Regions from separate parts of the Streptomyces sp. NPDC014870 genome, predicted to be linked through region 1. Evidence: riboswitches for the same ligand, from Rfam matches in the RefSeq annotation. Region 1 holds a riboswitch; each other region holds the start of a gene.
What was found. A riboswitch is a leader RNA that binds a small molecule or an ion and turns the genes downstream of it on or off. The one in region 1 is predicted to bind cyclic di-AMP.
Positions count from the first base shown of each region.

Region 2: another riboswitch for cyclic di-AMP. It lies ahead of ACF09C_RS03895 (C40 family peptidase); the one in region 1 lies ahead of ACF09C_RS35400 (M23 family metallopeptidase).
Region 3: another riboswitch for cyclic di-AMP. It lies ahead of ACF09C_RS34040 (transglycosylase family protein); the one in region 1 lies ahead of ACF09C_RS35400 (M23 family metallopeptidase).

Region 1 is NZ_JBIBWQ010000015.1:132,019-138,071, forward strand. Features, by position in the region: gene ACF09C_RS35385 (GNAT family N-acetyltransferase) at 1-165, opposite strand, end outside; gene ACF09C_RS35390 (HPr family phosphocarrier protein) at 343-624, shown strand; gene ACF09C_RS35395 (GntR family transcriptional regulator) at 846-1,538, opposite strand; gene ACF09C_RS35400 (M23 family metallopeptidase) at 1,723-2,508, opposite strand; cyclic di-AMP (ydaO/yuaA leader) riboswitch at 2,521-2,687, opposite strand; gene ACF09C_RS35405 (M16 family metallopeptidase) at 2,937-4,304, opposite strand; gene ACF09C_RS35410 (M16 family metallopeptidase) at 4,331-5,692, opposite strand; gene ACF09C_RS35415 (DNA topoisomerase (ATP-hydrolyzing) subunit A) at 5,985-6,053, shown strand, end outside.
Region 2 is NZ_JBIBWQ010000001.1:927,853-933,905, reverse strand. Features, by position in the region: gene ACF09C_RS03915 (adenosylmethionine--8-amino-7-oxononanoate transaminase) at 1-766, opposite strand, end outside; gene bioB (biotin synthase BioB) at 759-2,069, opposite strand; gene ACF09C_RS03905 (8-amino-7-oxononanoate synthase) at 2,214-3,383, shown strand; gene ACF09C_RS03900 (ATP-binding protein) at 3,541-3,981, shown strand; gene ACF09C_RS03895 (C40 family peptidase) at 4,160-4,636, opposite strand; cyclic di-AMP (ydaO/yuaA leader) riboswitch at 4,640-4,838, opposite strand; gene ACF09C_RS03890 (hypothetical protein) at 5,154-5,459, opposite strand; gene ACF09C_RS03885 (ATP-dependent Clp protease proteolytic subunit) at 5,466-6,053, opposite strand, start outside.
Region 3 is NZ_JBIBWQ010000014.1:96,747-102,799, reverse strand. Features, by position in the region: gene ACF09C_RS34050 (cytochrome P450) at 1-100, shown strand, start outside; gene ACF09C_RS34045 (transglycosylase family protein) at 214-1,224, shown strand; cyclic di-AMP (ydaO/yuaA leader) riboswitch at 1,484-1,659, shown strand; gene ACF09C_RS34040 (transglycosylase family protein) at 1,663-2,349, shown strand; gene eno (phosphopyruvate hydratase) at 2,699-3,985, shown strand; gene ACF09C_RS34030 (septum formation initiator family protein) at 4,089-4,553, shown strand; gene ACF09C_RS34025 (DUF501 domain-containing protein) at 4,655-5,194, shown strand; gene ACF09C_RS34020 (exopolyphosphatase) at 5,191-6,053, shown strand, end outside.

The DNA of each region.
Region 1 (6,053 bases):
CGACTCGTCCGAGACCTGCTCGTAGAAGCTGACCAGCCGGTCGGCGTCGTCGGCGGTGATGGGCCGGATGCGCGCCGTGCCGCCGTCGCGGAGGACCACGTCCGCTTCCCAGTGGTCGGGGTAGTCGTGTTGCGCTTGCTCCGGCCGTTCCGACGCGCTCTGCATGGGGCAAGCGTACGGCCGGGGTCCGACACGGGCACCGGTCGCGCGGCTCTTGTGCACCATGCAAGGTAGGGAGGACCGTACGGCCCCCCCGACAGGGGCCGAAGGTCGGCGACGAGCATCCCGCAACCCGTGAGAGACTGGTCTAGACAACCCGCTTGAGACTTGAAGGGCAACACCATGGCTGAGCGCCGCGTCAACGTCGGTTGGGCCGAGGGCCTGCACGCCCGCCCCGCCTCCATCTTCGTCCGTGCCGCCACGGCCTCCGGCGTCCCCGTGACGATCGCCAAGGCCGATGGCAACCCGGTGAACGCCGCGTCGATGCTCGCGGTGCTCGGTCTGGGCGCGCAGGGCGGCGAGGAGATCGTGCTGGCTTCGGACGCCGAGGGCGCCGAGGCCGCGCTCGACCGTCTGGCGAAGCTGGTTGCCGAGGGTCTCGAGGAGCTCCCCGAGACCGTCTGACGGTTGCCCGGCCGGACCGAGGGTCCGGGCCGCGTTCACGGGAAGCCGCACACGCCGCGACGACGGCGGGTGCGGCTTCTTCCATTCCGTTTTCTCCGGAGCGGCGGGCGAACACCACCGAAAACCGCGCCGACGTGAATTCCGTCAGCCGCGAATTCCACCATCTCCGGGCAGGACGAATACCCCCCTCGAATTCCCCCCCTTTGTATACGGCCCGTTCGTTAATTCCGACCGCTCGCGGTGTTGACGACATGTTGCGAAGTCCTCACACGCCCGCGCGGCGGCCGGTCCGGGCGCTTCAGCCGGTGCAACAGCAGAGAGCGCTCGGCGTGCAGCGCGGTCAGCGTGCGGGCCCGTTCGGCGTCTCCGCGCGCCACCGCGTCCACGATCGCGCCGTGCTCCGCCCAGGCCTCCACCGGCTGGGCGGGTGCCTCGACGGCGTACATCCAGGCGATCTTATGGCGCAGCTGGGTGAGCAGGGCGGTGAGCGCGGGGCTGCCCGAGGCCTGGGCCAGGGTCTCGTGGAACCAGCCGCCGAGCGAGCGCAGGTCGTCCCCCTGGCCCCGCCTGGCCCGCTCCTGACCCAGTCTGACCAGGCCCCGCAGCACCTTGAGATGGGCCTCCGTGCGGCGTTGCGCGGCCCGGGCCGCGCCGAGCGGTTCGAGGAGCGACCGCATGTCCAGGAGGTCGGCCGCCTCCTGCTCGGTGGGCTCGGCCACCTGGGCGCCCGCGTGCCGGCGGGTGATCACGAAGCCCTCGGACTCCAGGGTGCGCAGCGCCTCGCGGACCGGGACGCGGGAGACCCCGTACCGACGGGCCAGCTGCTCCTCGGTCAGCCGGCTGCCGCGCTCGAAGACGCCGGTGACGATGTCGTCCCGGATCGCCGTGCACACCGAGTGCGCGGGAATGCGCATGATCGACCTCCGCCTTAATACGCGCGAAACCGGTTGTCCGGCGACTCTATTGCAGCGGGGCGGTATTTCCGACGGCTCCTCGGGAACCATGGATATCTTTTGGTCAGCGAAAAGCCCCGGCTCAGTACGAGCCGGGGCTTTTCTGACGTGCGGTGCCGGTCGGCGGAACGTCCGAAACGTCCGATCAGACGTTCACGCCGCGGGCGCGGAGGTACGCGACCGGGTTGATGTCCGAGCCGTACTCGGCGGTGGTGCGGGCCTCGAAGTGGAGGTGCGGGCCGGTCGAGTTGCCGGTCGAGCCCGAGATGCCTATCTGCTGGCCCGGGGTGACGGACTGTCCGACGGAGACACTGATGGCCGAGAGGTGCCCGTACTGGGTGTACGTGCCGTCGTTCATCCGGATCACGATGTTGTTGCCGTACGCGCCGCCCCAGCCGGCCTCGACGACCGTGCCGGAGCCGACGGAGACGACCTTGGTGCCGTACGCGGCGTGGAAGTCGACGCCGGAGTGGCTGCCGGAGGACCAGAGGGAGCCGCCGGTCTTGTAGCCGGTGGAGACGTACGAACCGGCCACGGGGAGCTGGAAGGAGTTCAGGCGCTTGCGCTCGGCCTCGCGGGCGGCGCGCTCCTTGGCCTCGCGGATTTCCTTGGCGCGGGCCTCGGCCTTGCGCTTGGCCTCCGCCTTGGCGCGGGCCTCGGCGACGCGCTTGGCCTCGGCCTCGGCGGCCTCGCGCTCCTGCGCGGCGGCCTGGGCGTCGATCTTGTCGGCGAGGGCGTTGTCGGCGGCGACGACCTGGGTCAGGCCGGTGTCCTCCAGAGAGGGGGCTTCCGTGTCGGCGGCGAACGCCGGGGAGGCCAGGGTGCCGATGACACCGGCGGTGGCGAGGGTCGCGACGCCTGCGACGCCCGCGCGACGGCGCGCCAGTCGGCTCGGACCACGATGCTTCCCGGTGGCACGGGTGAACGCCATGAAGTGGCTGATCCTTTCCTTCCTTCTCGCCTACCGGGTTAGCTGACGGGTTCGGAGCAGGAAGGTCTCCTACGGGCCCCTCCGCACGGATGCGAAGGCGTCCGATTCACCCCAGGGACTTCGTGTGGGTCCCCGGCTCCCCAGGCTCGCGCCTGACGGGGACTCGGCGATGACTGTCCGATGCCGCGGGCGCGGCGGGTGCAACTGGCGAACAGCCGGACCGACGCTATGCGGACCGTCTTTCAATCACCAAACAGACACGCCAGTTTGTAAGACATGCCACAGGGCATACGCACACCCTCCCCGCCAATACGGACATAGCGGAGGACCCCGACGTAACGTGACGTCGGGGTCCTCCGGTCGCTCCGCTCCGGCGGCCGCGTGGTGCTGCCGAGGCGGGGCATCGACGGCGGCGCGCCGCCGCTCGATCAGCCGGTGACGACGGTGACTTCACCGATGCCGAGGGCCCGTACGGGCTCCTCGATCTCGGCCGCGTCGCCCACCAGGACGGTGACGAGCCGGTCCACCGGGAAGGCGTTGACGACGGCAGCCGTCGCCTCGACCGTGCCGGTCTCGGCCAGGCGCGCGTACAACTGCGCCTGGAAGTCGTCCGGGAGGTGCTGCTCGACCTGGTCGGCGAGGGTCGCCGCCACGGAGGCCGCGGTCTCGTACTTGAGCGGCGCCACGCCCACCAGGTTCTGCACGGCCACGTCGCGCTCGGCGTCCGTCAGCCCCTCGGCGGCGAGGGTGCGCAGCACCTTCCACAGGTCGTCAAGTGCCGGGCCGGTGTTGGGAGTGTCGACCGAGCCGCTGATGGCGAGCATCGAGGCGCCGTGGCCCTCGCCGTCGGAGCGCAGGACCTGACCGAAGGCCCGGACGCCGTAGGTGTAGCCCTTCTCCTCGCGCAGGACGCGGTCCAGGCGGGAGGTGAGCGTGCCACCGAGGCAGTACGTGCCGAGGACCTGGGCCGGCCACACGCGGTCGTGCCGGTCGGCGCCGACGCGGCCGATCAGCAGCTGCGTCTGGACGGCGCCCGGCCGGTCGACGATGACCACACGGCCGGTGTCGTCGGCCGTGATCGGCGGCATGGGCCGGGACTCAGCGCTGTCCCCCGTCCAGGCGCCGAGCGACTCGGCGAGGACCTTGTCCAGGTCCACGTCGGTCAGGTCGCCGACGACCACGGCGGTGGCGGTGGAGGGCCGCAGGTGCTTCTGGAAGAAGGCGCGGACGGCGGCGGCGTCGATGGCCGTCACCGTCTCCTCGGTGCCCTGGCGCGGCCGGGACATGCGGGACTCGGCCGGGAAGAGCTCCTTGGAGAGCTGCTTGGCCGCCCGGCGGGCCGGGTTGGCCGTCTCGTGCGGGATCTCGTCGAGCCTGTTGCGCACCAGTCGCTCGACCTCGGTCTCGAGGAACGCCGGCGCGATCAGGGCCTCGGAGAGCAGCCCGAGCGCCTTGGGGAGCCGGGAGACGGGGACTTCCAGGGAGACCCGTACGCCCGGGTGGTCCGCGTGCGCGTCGAGCGTGGCGCCGCAGCGCTCCAGCTCGGCGGCGAACTCCTCGGCGGTGTGCTGGTCGGTGCCCTCGGAGAGGGCACGGGCCATGATCGTGGCGACACCGTCGAGACCCGCGGGCTCGGCCTCCAGCGGGGCGTCGAAGAAGATCTCGACGGCCACGACCTGCTGGCCGGGGCGGTGGCACCGCAGCACGGTCAGGCCGTTGTCCAGCGCTCCGCGGTCGGGGGCGGGGAAGGCCCAGGGCTTGGCCGCGCCCGGCTCGGGCTGCGGGTGGAACGTCATGCTCGTCAAAGACGCGGCAGCGTCGGTCACTGGTCCGCTCCCTCTTCCTCGTCGCTGTCGCTCTGCTCGTCGTCGCTCTGGTCGTCGCCGATGGGTTCGTAGACCAGCACCGCGCGGTTGTCCGGGCGCAGTCGGGCGGCGGCGACCTCCCGCACCTCCTCGGCGGTGACGTCCAGGACCCGGTTGACGGCCGTCAGGGCGAGCTGCGGGTCGCCGAACAGGACCGCGAAGCGGCACAGTTCGTCGGCGCGGCCCGCGACCGTGCCGAGCCGGTCCAGCCACTCACGCTCCAACTGGGCCTGGGCGCGCTCCATCTCCTCGGGCGTCGGGCCCTCGGCGGCGAAGCGGGCCAGCTCCTCGTCGACGGCCGCCTCGATCTCGGGCACCTCGACGCCGCCGGAGGTCTTGACGTCCAGCCAGCCCAGCGAGGGCGCGCCGGCCAGGCGCAGCAGGCCGAAGCCCGCGGCCACGGCCGTACGGTCGCGGCGCACAAGCCGGTTGTGGAGCCGGGAGGACTCGCCGCCGCCGAGAACGGTGAGGGCGAGGTCGGCGGCGTCGCACGCGCGCGTGCCGTCGTGCGGGAGGCGGTAGGCCGCCATCAGCGCGCGGGCCGGGACCTCCTCCTCGACGACCTCGCGCAGCTGCTCCCCGATGGTGTCGGGCAGGGTGCCGTCGCGCGGGGGCAGCTTGCCGTCGTGGGACGGGATGGAGCCGAAGTACTTCTCGATCCAGGCCAGCGTCTGCGCGGGGTCGATGTCGCCGACGACCGACAGGACCGCGTTGTTCGGCGCGTAGTACGTACGGAAGAAGGTCCGCGCGTCCTCCAGCGTCGCCGCGTCCAGGTCGGCCATGGAGCCGATCGGCGTGTGATGGTAGGGGTGACCGTCCGGGTAGGCGAGGGCGGTCAGTTTCTCGAAGGCCGTGCCGTAGGGCACGTTGTCGTACCGCTGACGGCGCTCGTTCTTGACGACGTCCCGCTGGTTCTCCATGGACTCGTCGTCCAGGGCGGCGAGCAGGGAGCCCATGCGGTCGGCCTCCAGCCAGAGCGCGAGCTCCAGCTGGTGCGTGGGCATGGTCTCGAAGTAGTTGGTGCGCTCGAAGCTCGTCGTGCCGTTGAGCGAGCCTCCGGCGCCCTGCACCAGCTCGAAGTGGCCGTTGCCCTTGACCTGCTGGGAGCCCTGGAACATCAGGTGCTCGAAGAGGTGGGCGAGGCCGGTGCGGCCCGCGACCTCGTGACGGGAGCCGACGTCGTACCAGAGGCAGACCGCGGCGACCGGGGTCAGGTGGTCCTCGGAGAGCACCACGCGCAGGCCGTTGGCCAGCCGGTGCTCGGTCGCTGTCAGGCCGCCGGAGCCGGCCTCTGCCGTGGCCGTGTGACCCATGGGCATGTACGTCCCTTCGATCGCGATATGGAAAAGTCCTGCCACCCTATGCAAGCGCACCGACACCTCGCGAAGTTCCCACAGCTTCCAGGCGTCCCTCTTCCGGGTCGGGGGGCCTCGCGCTTCCGGTCGCGGGGGTCTTGTGCTTCCGGTCGCGGGGGCCTCGTGCTTCCGGTCGCGGGGGCCTCGCGGACGGCCGACGGGCCGCTGTACCCGGGTCGCGGTCCACGTTGTCGGTGGGACGGTCCACAATGGTCCGCGTCAGATCAACCTTGTTGGTGAAGGAGCCGCAGCCGCGATGGCCCGCCGCAGCACGAAGACACCGCCGCCGGACGACGCGTTCGAGGAGAGGATCCTCGACATCGAC
Region 2 (6,053 bases), on a different contig from region 1:
TACGGCCGAAGCCGGTCGCGATCTCGTCGAACACCAGCAGGACGTCATGCGCGTCGCACGCCTCCCGCAGCACCCGGAGGTACTCCGGCGCGTGGAACCGCATGCCGCCGGCGCCCTGCACCACCGGCTCCACGACGACGGCCGCCGTCTCGTCCGCGTGCCGGGCGATCTCGGCCCGCAGCAGCTCCGCGTACCGCTCCTCGTACGCGACCGGCGGCGCCTCGACGAAGATCTGCCGCTGCAGCACGCCCGACCACAGCTCGTGCATCCCGCCCTCGGGGTCGCACACCGACATGGGCTGCCAGGTGTCGCCGTGGTAGCCGCCGCGCCAGGTCAGCAACCGCTGCTTCTCCGGGCGCCCGACCGAGCGCCAGTACTGCAGGCACATCTTGGCCGCGACCTCGACGGAGACCGAACCGGAGTCGCTGAGGAAGACGTGCCGCAGCGGCTCGGGGGTGATCTCCACCAGACGCGTCGCGAGCCGGACCGCCGGCTCGTGGGTGAGTCCGCCGAACATGACGTGGCTCATCCGGTCCAGCTGACCGCGTGCGGCCTCGTTGAGCACGGGGTGGTTGTAGCCGTGGATCGCGGACCACCACGAGGACATGCCGTCGATCAACTCGGCCTGTCCGTAAGCCGGTTCGGCGAGACGGAGGCGCACCCCGGACGCGGACGCGACGACCAGCGGATCCACGCGTCCCGGCATGGGGCCGTACGGATGCCAGACGTGCGCCCGGTCAAGGGCGACGAGCTCGTCGTTACGCATTCGGCGCGAGGTCCGTTCCGGCGCCGCGACGGCGCACGGCCACCAGGTCGGTCCGGGCGTTGGACGCGTCGGCGGCGACCTGCGTCGGCACCTCGGCGTCGGACTGAGCGACCGGCTCCGGGGCGGCCGCCGCCGCGTGGCCGCCGCACGGCCCGCAGCCGCCGCCGCCCGCGTGCGAGCCGCAGCCGCCCGCGCCGGCCTCCGCGCCCGCCTCGGCGTGCGAGCCGCAACCCGCCGACGCCGCCGAGCCACAGCCACCGGCCGCACCGGCCGCGGCGCCCGCCGCCGCGAGCGCGTCCGCACGGTGCGCGGGCAGCGTGGTCGTGCCCGCGCCCTCCACCTCGAAGCCCGCGTCCGCGATCATGTCCAGGTCCGCCTTGCCGGCCTGGCCCTCGCTCGTCAGATAGTCGCCGAGGAAGATCGAGTTCGCGATGTTCAGCGCGAGCGGCTGCATCGAGCGCAGGTGCACCTCGCGCCCGCCCGCGATCCGGACCTCGACGTCCGGGCAGACGAACCGGACCATCGCCAGGATCCGCAGGCAGCGCTGCGGGGTGAGGTTCCACTCCTTCGCCAGCGGAGTGCCCTCGAAGGGGATCAGGAAGTTGACCGGCACCGAGTCCGAGTCCAGCTCGCGGAGCGCGTAGACGACGTCGACCAGGTCCTCGTCGCTCTCGCCCATGCCCGCGATCAGCCCCGAGCAGGCCGAAAGACCGGCGGCGTGCGCCTTCTGCACGGTGTCCACCCGGTCCGCGTAGGTGTGGGTGGTCGTGATCTCCCCGTACGTCCCCTCGGACGTGTTCAGGTTGTGGTTGTAGGCGTCGGCGCCCGCCTCGCGCAGCCGCTCGGCCTGACCGTCCGAGAGCAGCCCCAGGCAGGCACAGACCTCGACGCCCTCGTTCTGCTCCTTGATGGCTTCGATCGTCTTCCCGACCCGCTCCACGTCCCGGTCCGTCGGCCCGCGGCCGCTCGCCACCAGGCAGACCCGCTTGGCCCCGCCCGCGACACCGGCGGCCGCCGCCTGGGAGGCCTCGTCCGGCTTCAGCCAGCTGTACTTCAGGATCCCGGCCGTCGAGCCGAGCCGCTGCGAACAGTACGAGCAGTCCTCGGGGCACAGCCCCGACTTCAGATTGACGAGGTAGTTCAGCTTCACGCGACGCCCGAACCACTGGCGGCGCACCTTGCCCGCCGCGGCCACCACATCGAGCAGTTCGTCGTCGGAGGTCGCCAGCACGGCGAGCGCTTCTTCACGGCTCGGCAGCTCGCGCCGCAGCCCCTTGTCCACCAGCGTGTTCAGCAGGTCCATAAGGGCTGATCCTTGCTTACGGCACACCCCGCGGCCAAGGAGGATCTGAACAAACGCGCCAGTTTGACGTGTGTGGATGACCACACCCTGTCCCTGGCCCCGGACGGTTAGGGTCTGTGCGCTGCCTACAAAAGGATCTGGCCCATGCACCGGGACGAGGACACCCGCCGGACCCCGTTCGACTGGACCGACGCGGAGGCGCGCCGCCGTGCGGAGGCGGGACTCGTCCGCACGCTGCGGCCCCGGTCCGCCGAGGCGGAGCCGCTCGATCTGGCGAGCAACGACTACCTCGGACTGACCCGCCGGCCGGAGGTGACCGAGGCCGCCGCCGAGGCCGCCCGGCGCTGGGGCGCGGGGTCCACCGGCTCGCGGCTGGTCACCGGTACCACACGGCTGCACGCCCGGCTCGAAAGCGAACTCGCCGCGTTCTGCGGCTTCGAGGCGGCCCTCGTCTTCTCCTCCGGCTACACCGCCAACCTCGCCGCGCTCACCGCGCTGAGCGGGCGTGACGCGCTGATCGTCTCCGACGCGGGCAACCACGCCTCGATCGTGGACGGCTGCCGGCTCTCGCGCGCCGAGACGGCCGTGGTCCCGCACGCCGAGCCCGAGGCGGTACGCAAGACCCTCCAGGCCCACCCGGACCGCCGGGCGCTCGTGGTCTCCGACTCCGTGTTCTCGGTCGACGGCGACCGGGCCCCGCTGCCCGAGCTGGCCGAGGTCTGCCGGGCGCACGGCGCCGGGCTCGTCGTGGACGACGCCCACGGCCTCGGCGTGCTCGGCGACGGCGGCCGGGGCGCCCTGCACGCGGCCGGCCTCGCGGGCGACCCCGACGTGGTCGCCACCCTCACCCTCTCCAAGTCCCTGGGCAGCCAGGGCGGAGCGGTGCTCGGGCCGGCCCGGGTGATCGAGCACCTGGTCAACGCGGCCCGGACGTTCATCTTCGACACCGGGCTCGCCCCGGCCGCCGTCGGCGCCGCCCTGAGCAGCCTGCGGGTGATCCGGGACGAACCCGGTCTCGCCGAGCGGGCAAGGACCGTCGCCGCCACGCTGCACCGGCTGCTCACCGAGGCCGGTCTGACCGCCGTGCGCCCGGACGCTGCCGTGGTCTCCGTCCGCGCGCCCTCGCCGGAAGCGGCGCTGCGGTGGGCCGCCGACTGCCGCGAGCAGGGGCTCGCCGTCGGCTGCTTCCGGCCGCCGTCCGTCCCGGACGGCATCTCGCGGCTGCGGCTCACGGCCCGCGCGGATCTGACGGACGCCCAGATCGAGCAGGCCGTCACCACGATCCTGCGGACCGCACCGGCGGCCTCCCACTGACGGGACCCAAATACGGTCTCTCGTCGCAGAGTTCACCGCTTCGAGCGACAAATATGCACATATCTTGGTGGATCGCCGGGCGGGGCGGGGCGATCGGTGGCAGTCTGGCGCGCAGTGCAAACCGGGCCGGGCCCGGTGGGAAAGGGACAGCGTCGCCATGGCAGACCACCAGGAAGCAACCGTCACCCTGCCGAGCGATCCCGCCTCGGTGTCCGCCGCCCGGAGATATGTCGCCGACGTCCTGAGCGGATGGGGGCTCGCGGGCGCCGGCGACACCGCCGACACGGTCCGGCTGATCGTCTCGGAGCTGGCAACCAACGCCGTCCAGCACACCTTCGGCCAGTCGCCCACCTTCACGGTCGACGTCCGCCTGGAGCGCGAGGAGCAGCTCCACATCGGCGTCACCGACAGCCACCCCCGCTGGCCGAAGCGGCTCCCGGCGGCGGTGCAGCAGGACAACGGACGCGGGATGGTCATCATCCGCATCCTGACGGCGGAGGCGGGGGGCAGGCTCTCCGTCACCCCGACCGACGAGGGCGGCAAGACGGTCTGGATCAAGCTCCCCTGGACCGTCTCGCCGGCGACGTCCCCGATCTGAGGAGCGACGGGTGCGGCGGCGCCACCGCACCCGTCGTCGCGTCAGGCCGGTCCGGTCGTCACCGGACCCGGCCGTATCGCGTCAGGCTGGTCCGGTCGTCACCGGACCCTGCCGTATCGCGTCAGGCTGGTCCGGTCGTCACCGGACCCTGCCGTATCGCGTCAGGCTGGTCCGGTCGTCACCGGACCCGGCCGTAATACACCTTGGACGTCCAGATCTTGTCGAGCTTCACCCAGGAACCCTTCTTGGGCGAGTGCCAGATCTTTCCGCTACCCGCGTAGATCCCCACGTGGTAGACCCTTCCACCCGAGTGGAAGAAGACCAGGTCCCCCTTCTGCCTGCTGGACGCGGAGATGTGCCGGGTCTTGTTGTACTGCTGCTGCGCGGTACGGGGCAGCGACTTGCCCGCCTTCTTGTACGAGTAGAGCGTGAGCCCCGAGCAGTCGAACCGGGTCGGTCCCGACGCTCCGTACTTGTAGGGCGATCCCTTCTTGGAGGCCGCGATGTTCAGCGCCTTGCCGGCGTACGACGTCGCGGCCTGGGCCTCCGGTGCGGCACCTGGTGCCAGCATCGTGCCGCCGAGGGCGGCGAGGGTGAGAGCCGAGACGGCTCCGGCCCGGGACAGCAGGGACGGGACATGAATCTGCGCAGTCATGCGCAACCCTTCGTCAGCCGCCTGTGAAGGATGACCTGTCGGGTTCGGGCTGGCGAAGTCGCCCGGCCGCGGTCGCGGCTTCACCCCGAGGAACGGCCCGTTCGTGCCGGCCGTCCCGTACTGCTCGGGTCCTCCACTCCTGCCGATCCACTCCTGTCGACCAGACATCCGGGACAGCGGCAGGACTCGGCGTCCGCCCGGACCGCCCCGCCGCGGTGGCGGGGGCTTGTCGTCGTGAGGGATCTTGACCCACAACCTGGGCGAAATCCGAGCCGAAACGGCGTTATGTGAGGCTCCTCACGACTGATCCATTCGGGTGGACAGGCATGTTTCGTGATCGTCGGAGGTTTGGCGGACGAGTCCCGGACCAGGGGTGGAAGGCCCGAATTCCGCCAGATGCGTACACCTGTTGCGCAACTCACCCCGCGCATATGTCGATTCGTCGACTACGCCGAACGGGGGAGCGATTCTGCGGCCGCGCTGCTCCGACCGGCCCTCGACACGACACGGGGGAATGTCAACTCGCGGGTGTCCCCGGAACGGTGACGCGCCCGGACCGGCGCTCCCCGTCCAACACCCGCAGGGCACGCGCCAATGTCTCCGCGTGCACCTCGCTCTCGCCGCGCGTATGCATCGCCGTCAGTGCGTCCCGCAGGGCGTTGGCCCGCCCCACCAGCGCCTGAGCCGCCCGCAGCGCTCCATAGGTATGCGACGCCCTGGATGGATTGATACGGCCCAGCAGATCGACGACTTCGAGATAGGCGTCGATGAACTCGCCCTCGGCGCGCGTCAGGGCGGGCAGCGGCGGCAGTTCGGGAACCATCCCGGCTCACCTCCCGGCGGCGCCGCCGGACGCCCCGCGGTTCTGGACGACATGGTCCACCAGGCCGTACGCGGTCGCGGCGGTGGCGTCGAGGACCGTGGTCCGGTCGATGTCGGCGTCGATCCGCTCCCGGCTCCGGCCGGTGTGCGTGACCAGCATCCCGGCCAGCATGGCGCGCTGCCGGAGCAATTCCCGTGCCTGGATGTCGAGATCGCTCGGCTGCCCCTGCAACGGCTCGTCCATCGAGGGCTGCTGGAGCACGACCCGAGCTCCGGGCAGCGCGAGCCGCTTGCCGGGCGCGCCGGCCGCGAGCAGCACGGCCGCGGTCGAGACGGCCTGCCCGAGGCAGGTGGTCTCCACCTCGCAGGTGACGACCTGCATCGTGTCGTAGATCGCGGACATGGCGCTCATCGAGCCGCCGGGGGAGTTGATGTAGAGCGCGATGTCCCGGTCCGGATCGGCGTACTCCAGGTGCAGGAGCTGTGCGATGACGTCGTTGGCCGAGGTCCCGTCGATGGGGGTGCCCAGGAAGACGATGCGGTTCTCGAGCAGCTTGGAGTACGGGTCGAGGGTCCGGCTCCCGAAGCTATTGCG
Region 3 (6,053 bases), on a different contig from region 1:
GCGACTTGGCGCCGATCCGGACGAACTGCGGTGGCGCGGAGGACTCATCATGCGCGGCTTGCGCACCCTTCCGGTGGAGTTTGCCCCAGTTGTGAAGTGACGCTCCGTCAAGACTGTGACTTTTACGTGATCTCCGCTGCATCGACTTGTGACTGACGTTCGAATGCCGCTACGTTCACCGTCACCTCAGCAGTCACACGGAAGGCAGCCCGCATGCGCTCCGGGAACGGTCGACACCGCAGACCCCGCCAGGCCCCCGCCATCGTCGTCGCCGCAGGCGTGACGGGATCGGCCCTCGCGCTGCCCCTCCTGGCGGCGGGCTCCGCCTCCGCCGCGGACGCGGCGACCTGGGACCGGGTCGCCGAGTGCTCCTCGGGTGGTCAGTGGAGCGCGCACTTCGGCAACGGGCTCTACGGCGGACTCCAGTTCTCCCAGGAGAGCTGGGAGCGCCACGGCGGTCTCGCATACGCGACGAGCGCCGACCTCGCCAGCCGCGCCCAGCAGATCGCGGTGGCCGAAAAGGCCCTTGCCGCGGGCGACACCCAGTGGGCCACCTGTGCGCCGATCGCCGGCCTGACCAACGACGGCGCCAAGCCGGACGTCGACCCCGGACCGGGCGTCAAGCCGTCCGAGCCCACGGGCCCGCTCCCCGAGTCCAACCGCACCTCCGGCCTCCCGTCGGACTCCGCGCAGTCCGCGGCCCCCTCGGACAAGTCCTCCACCCCCTCCTCCGAGGCCTCCACGCCGTCCACGGCCACTCCCGAGACCTCCGCCACGCCCGAGACGTCCCCCACGGCGCCCGAGACCTCCGGTACCCCGTCCGCGCCGGGCAACGGCAAGCACCGGGGCGACGCGGCACCGGAAGAGACGGGCAATACGGACAAGGATCGCGAAAAGGGCCGCCACGCCCTGCCTTCTGACACGCAGACGACGGACGGTTCCGTCGAGAGCGGTGCGAAACTGGACAGTACGGACAACACGCCTGCAGAGGACATCACCGACGCTATCGGCGAATACACCGTCAAGCCCGGCGACAACCTCACCGAGATCGCCCAGCGGAACGAACTCCCCGGCGGCTGGGGCGCCCTGTACGACGCCAACCGCACGGTCGTGGGCGCCGACCCGGACCTCATCATCCCTGGCCAGAGCCTCGATCTGACGCCGGACAAGGCTGCGGACAAGGCCGCGGACAAGGCTGCCGGGGCGGACGCGCCGCAGGGGTAGTTCGGGGCTGAATGTCCGGTTCTGTGCAAGTGAGACATGGGTCTCTTCGTCTCAACTGGCGTGTCTCGTCCACGAACTCCCCTTCCGTCACCTCTCACCTGCGTAAACGCCCTTTGTCCCGAGGCAAGTAGGGGGGATTTGTCCCCCATGGACGTCTTTGAACTTCCCCCGGGTCTGTGTCTACGGTCGTGACCGCTCGCCACCGCGGGCCCCGTCGACCGAAACGCCGAATCCTGCCGTCGGCCGATGGGAACAGTCGTCGCGTCAAGCGCCGTAGGCAGGAGCGGGGGACCCAAGGTAAGTGCCGTCCCCGGCCGTTGAGACAGACGGCCGAAGGACCGGCTTGGGGTGAAGCCGCGCGCAAGGTCGCGCGGCCGGGCAACTCACATGGCCCGAACCCGACAGCTCACCTCGCAGGCGTCGGTGAGGAGAAGTCCCATGCTGTTTTCCGCCAAGGGCAAACACCGTCGTCCCTCCAAGGCCACCCGCGCCGTCGCCCTCGCCGGTGTCGCCGGTGTCGCCGTCGCCGCCCCCCTGATGGGCGCCGGCACCGCCTCGGCCGCCACCGTCTCCGAGTGGGACAAGGTCGCCCAGTGCGAGTCCGGCGGCAACTGGTCCATCAACACCGGCAACGGCTACTACGGCGGCCTGCAGTTCTCCAACTCCACGTGGGCCGCCTTCGGTGGCACCGCGTACGCCGCGAGCGCCGACCAGGCCTCGAAGTCGCAGCAGATCGCCATCGCCGAGAAGGTCCTCGCCGGCCAGGGCAAGGGTGCCTGGCCGAGCTGTGGTGTCGGCCTCTCGTCCGCCACCCCCGGTGTCGTCGCGGAGAGCGCGCCGCAGCCGGAGCGTCAGGCCGAGCAGCCGACGACCCGCAGCGAGCAGCGGACCGCCCCGAAGGCCCCGGCCAAGAAGGCCGAGTCCAAGAAGACCGTCACCACCCCGACCGGCAAGAAGGTCAAGAAGGGTGACGGCGAGTACAAGGTCGTCGCCGGTGACACCCTGAGCACGATCGCCGCCGCCCACGACGTCAAGGGCGGCTGGGCCAAGCTCTTCGAGCTCAACAAGGACGTCGTCGAGGACGCCGACCTGATCTACCCGGGCCAGCAGCTCCACCTGAAGTGAGCCCGGCGGCTCGCGTGAGTCCGGCGGCTCGCGCGCGCCCCACGACCCTCCCGCGGTGACCACCCCGGTCCGCAGCGTCCTTCCCCCGTGCGCTGCGGGCCGGGGTTCCGCGCTGTCCGGGGCCGGGTCGCGGACGGTCCTCGGTGCGGCCCCTGGTACGGACCCCGCCCGGTTACCGCCGAGTAGATTCGGGGCCCTTTGGCCCGAGATGCATGCCCTTGGGTCCTTTTTCGTCCCAGGGGGCGGGCGCCCGGCTGGCTGGAGCCCTGGAGCCGGTTAGGCTCTTGTCGCAAGGCCAAAGCGACCCTGCACCGCAAGCGTCACATCTAGCGTCACATCCCAGAAGGAGATGCTCGTGCCGTCCATCGACGTCGTCGTAGCCCGGGAAATCCTGGACTCCCGAGGCAACCCCACGGTCGAGGTCGAGGTCGGCCTCGACGACGGCAGCACCGGCCGTGCTGCCGTTCCGTCCGGTGCCTCCACCGGTGCGTTCGAGGCCATTGAGCTCCGTGACGGAGACAAGAACCGCTACCAGGGCAAGGGCGTCGAGAAGGCCGTCCTCGCCGTGATCGAGCAGATCGGCCCGGAGCTCGTCGGCTACGACGCCACCGAGCAGCGCCTGATCGACCAGGCCATGTTCGACCTGGACGCCACCGACAACAAGGCCTCCCTCGGCGCCAACGCCATCCTCGGCGTCTCCCTCGCCGTCGCGCACGCCGCGTCCGAGGCCTCGGACCTCCCGCTCTTCCGCTACCTCGGCGGCCCGAACGCGCACCTGCTGCCCGTTCCGATGATGAACATCCTGAACGGCGGCTCGCACGCCGACTCCAACGTGGACATCCAGGAGTTCATGATCGCGCCGATCGGCGCGGAGTCCTTCTCCGAGGCCCTGCGCTGGGGCACCGAGGTCTACCACACCCTCAAGTCCGTCCTGAAGACCAAGGGCCTGTCCACCGGCCTCGGCGACGAGGGCGGCTTCGCCCCGAACCTGGACTCCAACCGCGAGGCGCTCGACCTCATCCTGGAGGCCATCAAGCAGGCCGGCTACGTCCCGGGCAAGGACATCGCGCTGGCGCTCGACGTCGCCGCGTCCGAGTTCTACAAGGACGGCTCGTACGCGTTCGAGGGCAAGTCCCGCTCGGCCGCCGAGATGACCGAGTACTACGAGGAGCTCGTCTCCGCGTACCCGCTCGTCTCCATCGAGGACCCGCTGTTCGAGGACGACTGGGCCGGCTGGAAGGTCCTCACGGACAAGCTGGGCACCAAGGTCCAGATCGTCGGCGACGACCTGTTCGTCACCAACCCGGAGCGCCTGGCCCGCGGCATCGAGGACGGCGCCGCCAACGCGCTGCTCGTCAAGGTCAACCAGATCGGTTCGCTGACCGAGACCCTCGACGCCGTCGAGCTGGCCCAGCGCAACGGCTTCAAGTGCATGATGTCGCACCGCTCCGGCGAGACCGAGGACGTCACCATCGCCGACCTCGCCGTCGCCACCAACTGCGGTCAGATCAAGACCGGCGCCCCGGCCCGCTCCGAGCGCGTCGCCAAGTACAACCAGCTCCTGCGCATCGAGGAGATCCTCGACGACGCGGCGGTCTACGCCGGCCGCAGCGCGTTCCCGCGCTTCAAGGGCTGATCCGTAGCCCCTGAGCACCCCGAGTCACCCTCGGTTACGTACGTCCCCGCACCCGGTCCCGTACCGTGTGCGGGGACGTCCGTTCTGAAGGGGAGGCGCGTACATGGCCCGGGACCGGTTCTCGACCGCGACCAGGATCCGGCTGCTCGGCGAGCAGACCGCAGCCCGCGTGTACCGCTCCCAGACCCGCCGCCAGGCCCGCCGCTCCCGGCTCACCGGCCGCGCGGCCTTCCTCGCCCTGGTCGTCTGCTCGCTCGTCGTCGCCCTCGCGTACCCGATGCGGCAGTACGTCTCCCAGCGCGGCGAGATCGCCGAGCAGGAGCGCCGGGCCGCCGAGGCCGCCGCGCGCGTGGAGGAGCTGCGGGACGAGAAGGCCCGGCTCCAGGACCCCGCGTACGTGCGCAGGCTCGCCCGTGAGCACCTGCACTACGTGATGCCCGGCGAGACCGGCTTCACCGTGAACGACCCCGAGGCCGAGCGCGACCGCCGCGCCGAGCAGGGCGAGGCCGACCGGCCTTGGTACTCCGACCTCTGGGACGGCGTCGACCGCGCCGACGCGGGCCGCTGACCCGGCGACGCGCGATGATGGACCACTGACCGCCCGACCGCACTCGCCCCGACGCACCGCCCGACGCAACCGCACCCGACGACGAGAAGACAAGACGCAGCATGGAAACGCCCCCTCCGCAGACCGCCCGCACCGAGCCGACCGAGGCGGACGTCGCCGCGTTCGAGGCCCAGCTCGGTCGCCCGCCCCGGGGGCTGCGCGCCATCGCGCACCGCTGCCCCTGCGGCAACCCGGACGTCGTCGAGACCGCGCCGCGGCTCCCGGACGGCACCCCGTTCCCCACCACGTACTACCTGACCTGCCCCCGGGCCGCCTCCGCGATCGGCACCCTGGAGGCCAACGGGGTCATGAAGGAGATGCAGGCCCGGCTCGCCACCGACCCGGAGCTGGCCGCCGCCTACCGGGCCGCGCACGAGGACTACATCGCCCGCCGTGACGCCATCGAGGTCCTGGAGGGCTTCCCGAGCGCCGGCGGCATGCCGGACCGGGTCAAGTGCCTGCACGTCCTCGTCGGCCACTCGCTGGTGGCGGGCCCCGGCGTGAACCCGTTCGGCGACGAGGCGCTCGCGATGCTGCCGGAGTGGTGGGCCAAGGGCCCCTGCGTCACTCCCTGCGCCGACAAGGAAGAGGACGCGACGTGACCCGGGTCGCGGGCATCGACTGCGGTACGAACTCCATCCGGCTGCTCGTCGCCGATCTCGACCCCGAGACCGGCGAGCTGGTCGAGCTGGACCGGCGGATGAAGGTCGTCCGCCTCGGCCAGGGCGTCGACCGGACCGGCCGGCTCGCCCCCGAAGCCCTTGAGCGGACCTTCGCCGCCTGCCGCGAGTACGCCGCCGTCATCAAGGAACTGGGCGCCGAGAAGCTGCGGTTCGTGGCCACCTCGGCCTCCCGGGACGCCGAGAACCGCGCGGAGTTCGTGAGCGGCGTCCTGGACATCCTGGGCGTCGAGCCCGAGGTGATCACGGGCGACCAGGAGGCCGAGCTCTCCTTCACCGGCGCCACCGGCGAACTGCACGGCACGGAGAAGTACCTCGTCGTCGACATCGGCGGCGGCTCCACCGAGTTCGTCGTCGGCAACAGCCACGTCGAGGCCGCCCGCTCCGTCGACATCGGCTGCGTCCGGCTCACCGAGCGCCATGTGCGCAGCGACCCGCCGGCCGCCGACGAGGTCGCCGCGATCCGCGCCGACATCCGGGCCGCCCTGGACCTCGCCGAGGAGACCGTGCCGATCCGCGAGGCCGGGACCCTGGTCGGGCTCGCGGGCTCGGTCACCACGGTGGCCGCCATCGCGCTCGGGCTGCCGGAGTACGAGTCGGAGAAGATCCACCACTCCCGCGTCCCGTACGAGAAGGTCGCCGAGATCGTCGAGCGGCTGCTCGCGTCCACCCACGACGAGCGCGCGGCGATCCCCGTGATGCACCCCGGGCGGGTCGACGTGATCATCGCCGGGGCGCTCGTCCTGCTGGAGATCATGGAGCGGACCGGGGCCCGCGAGGT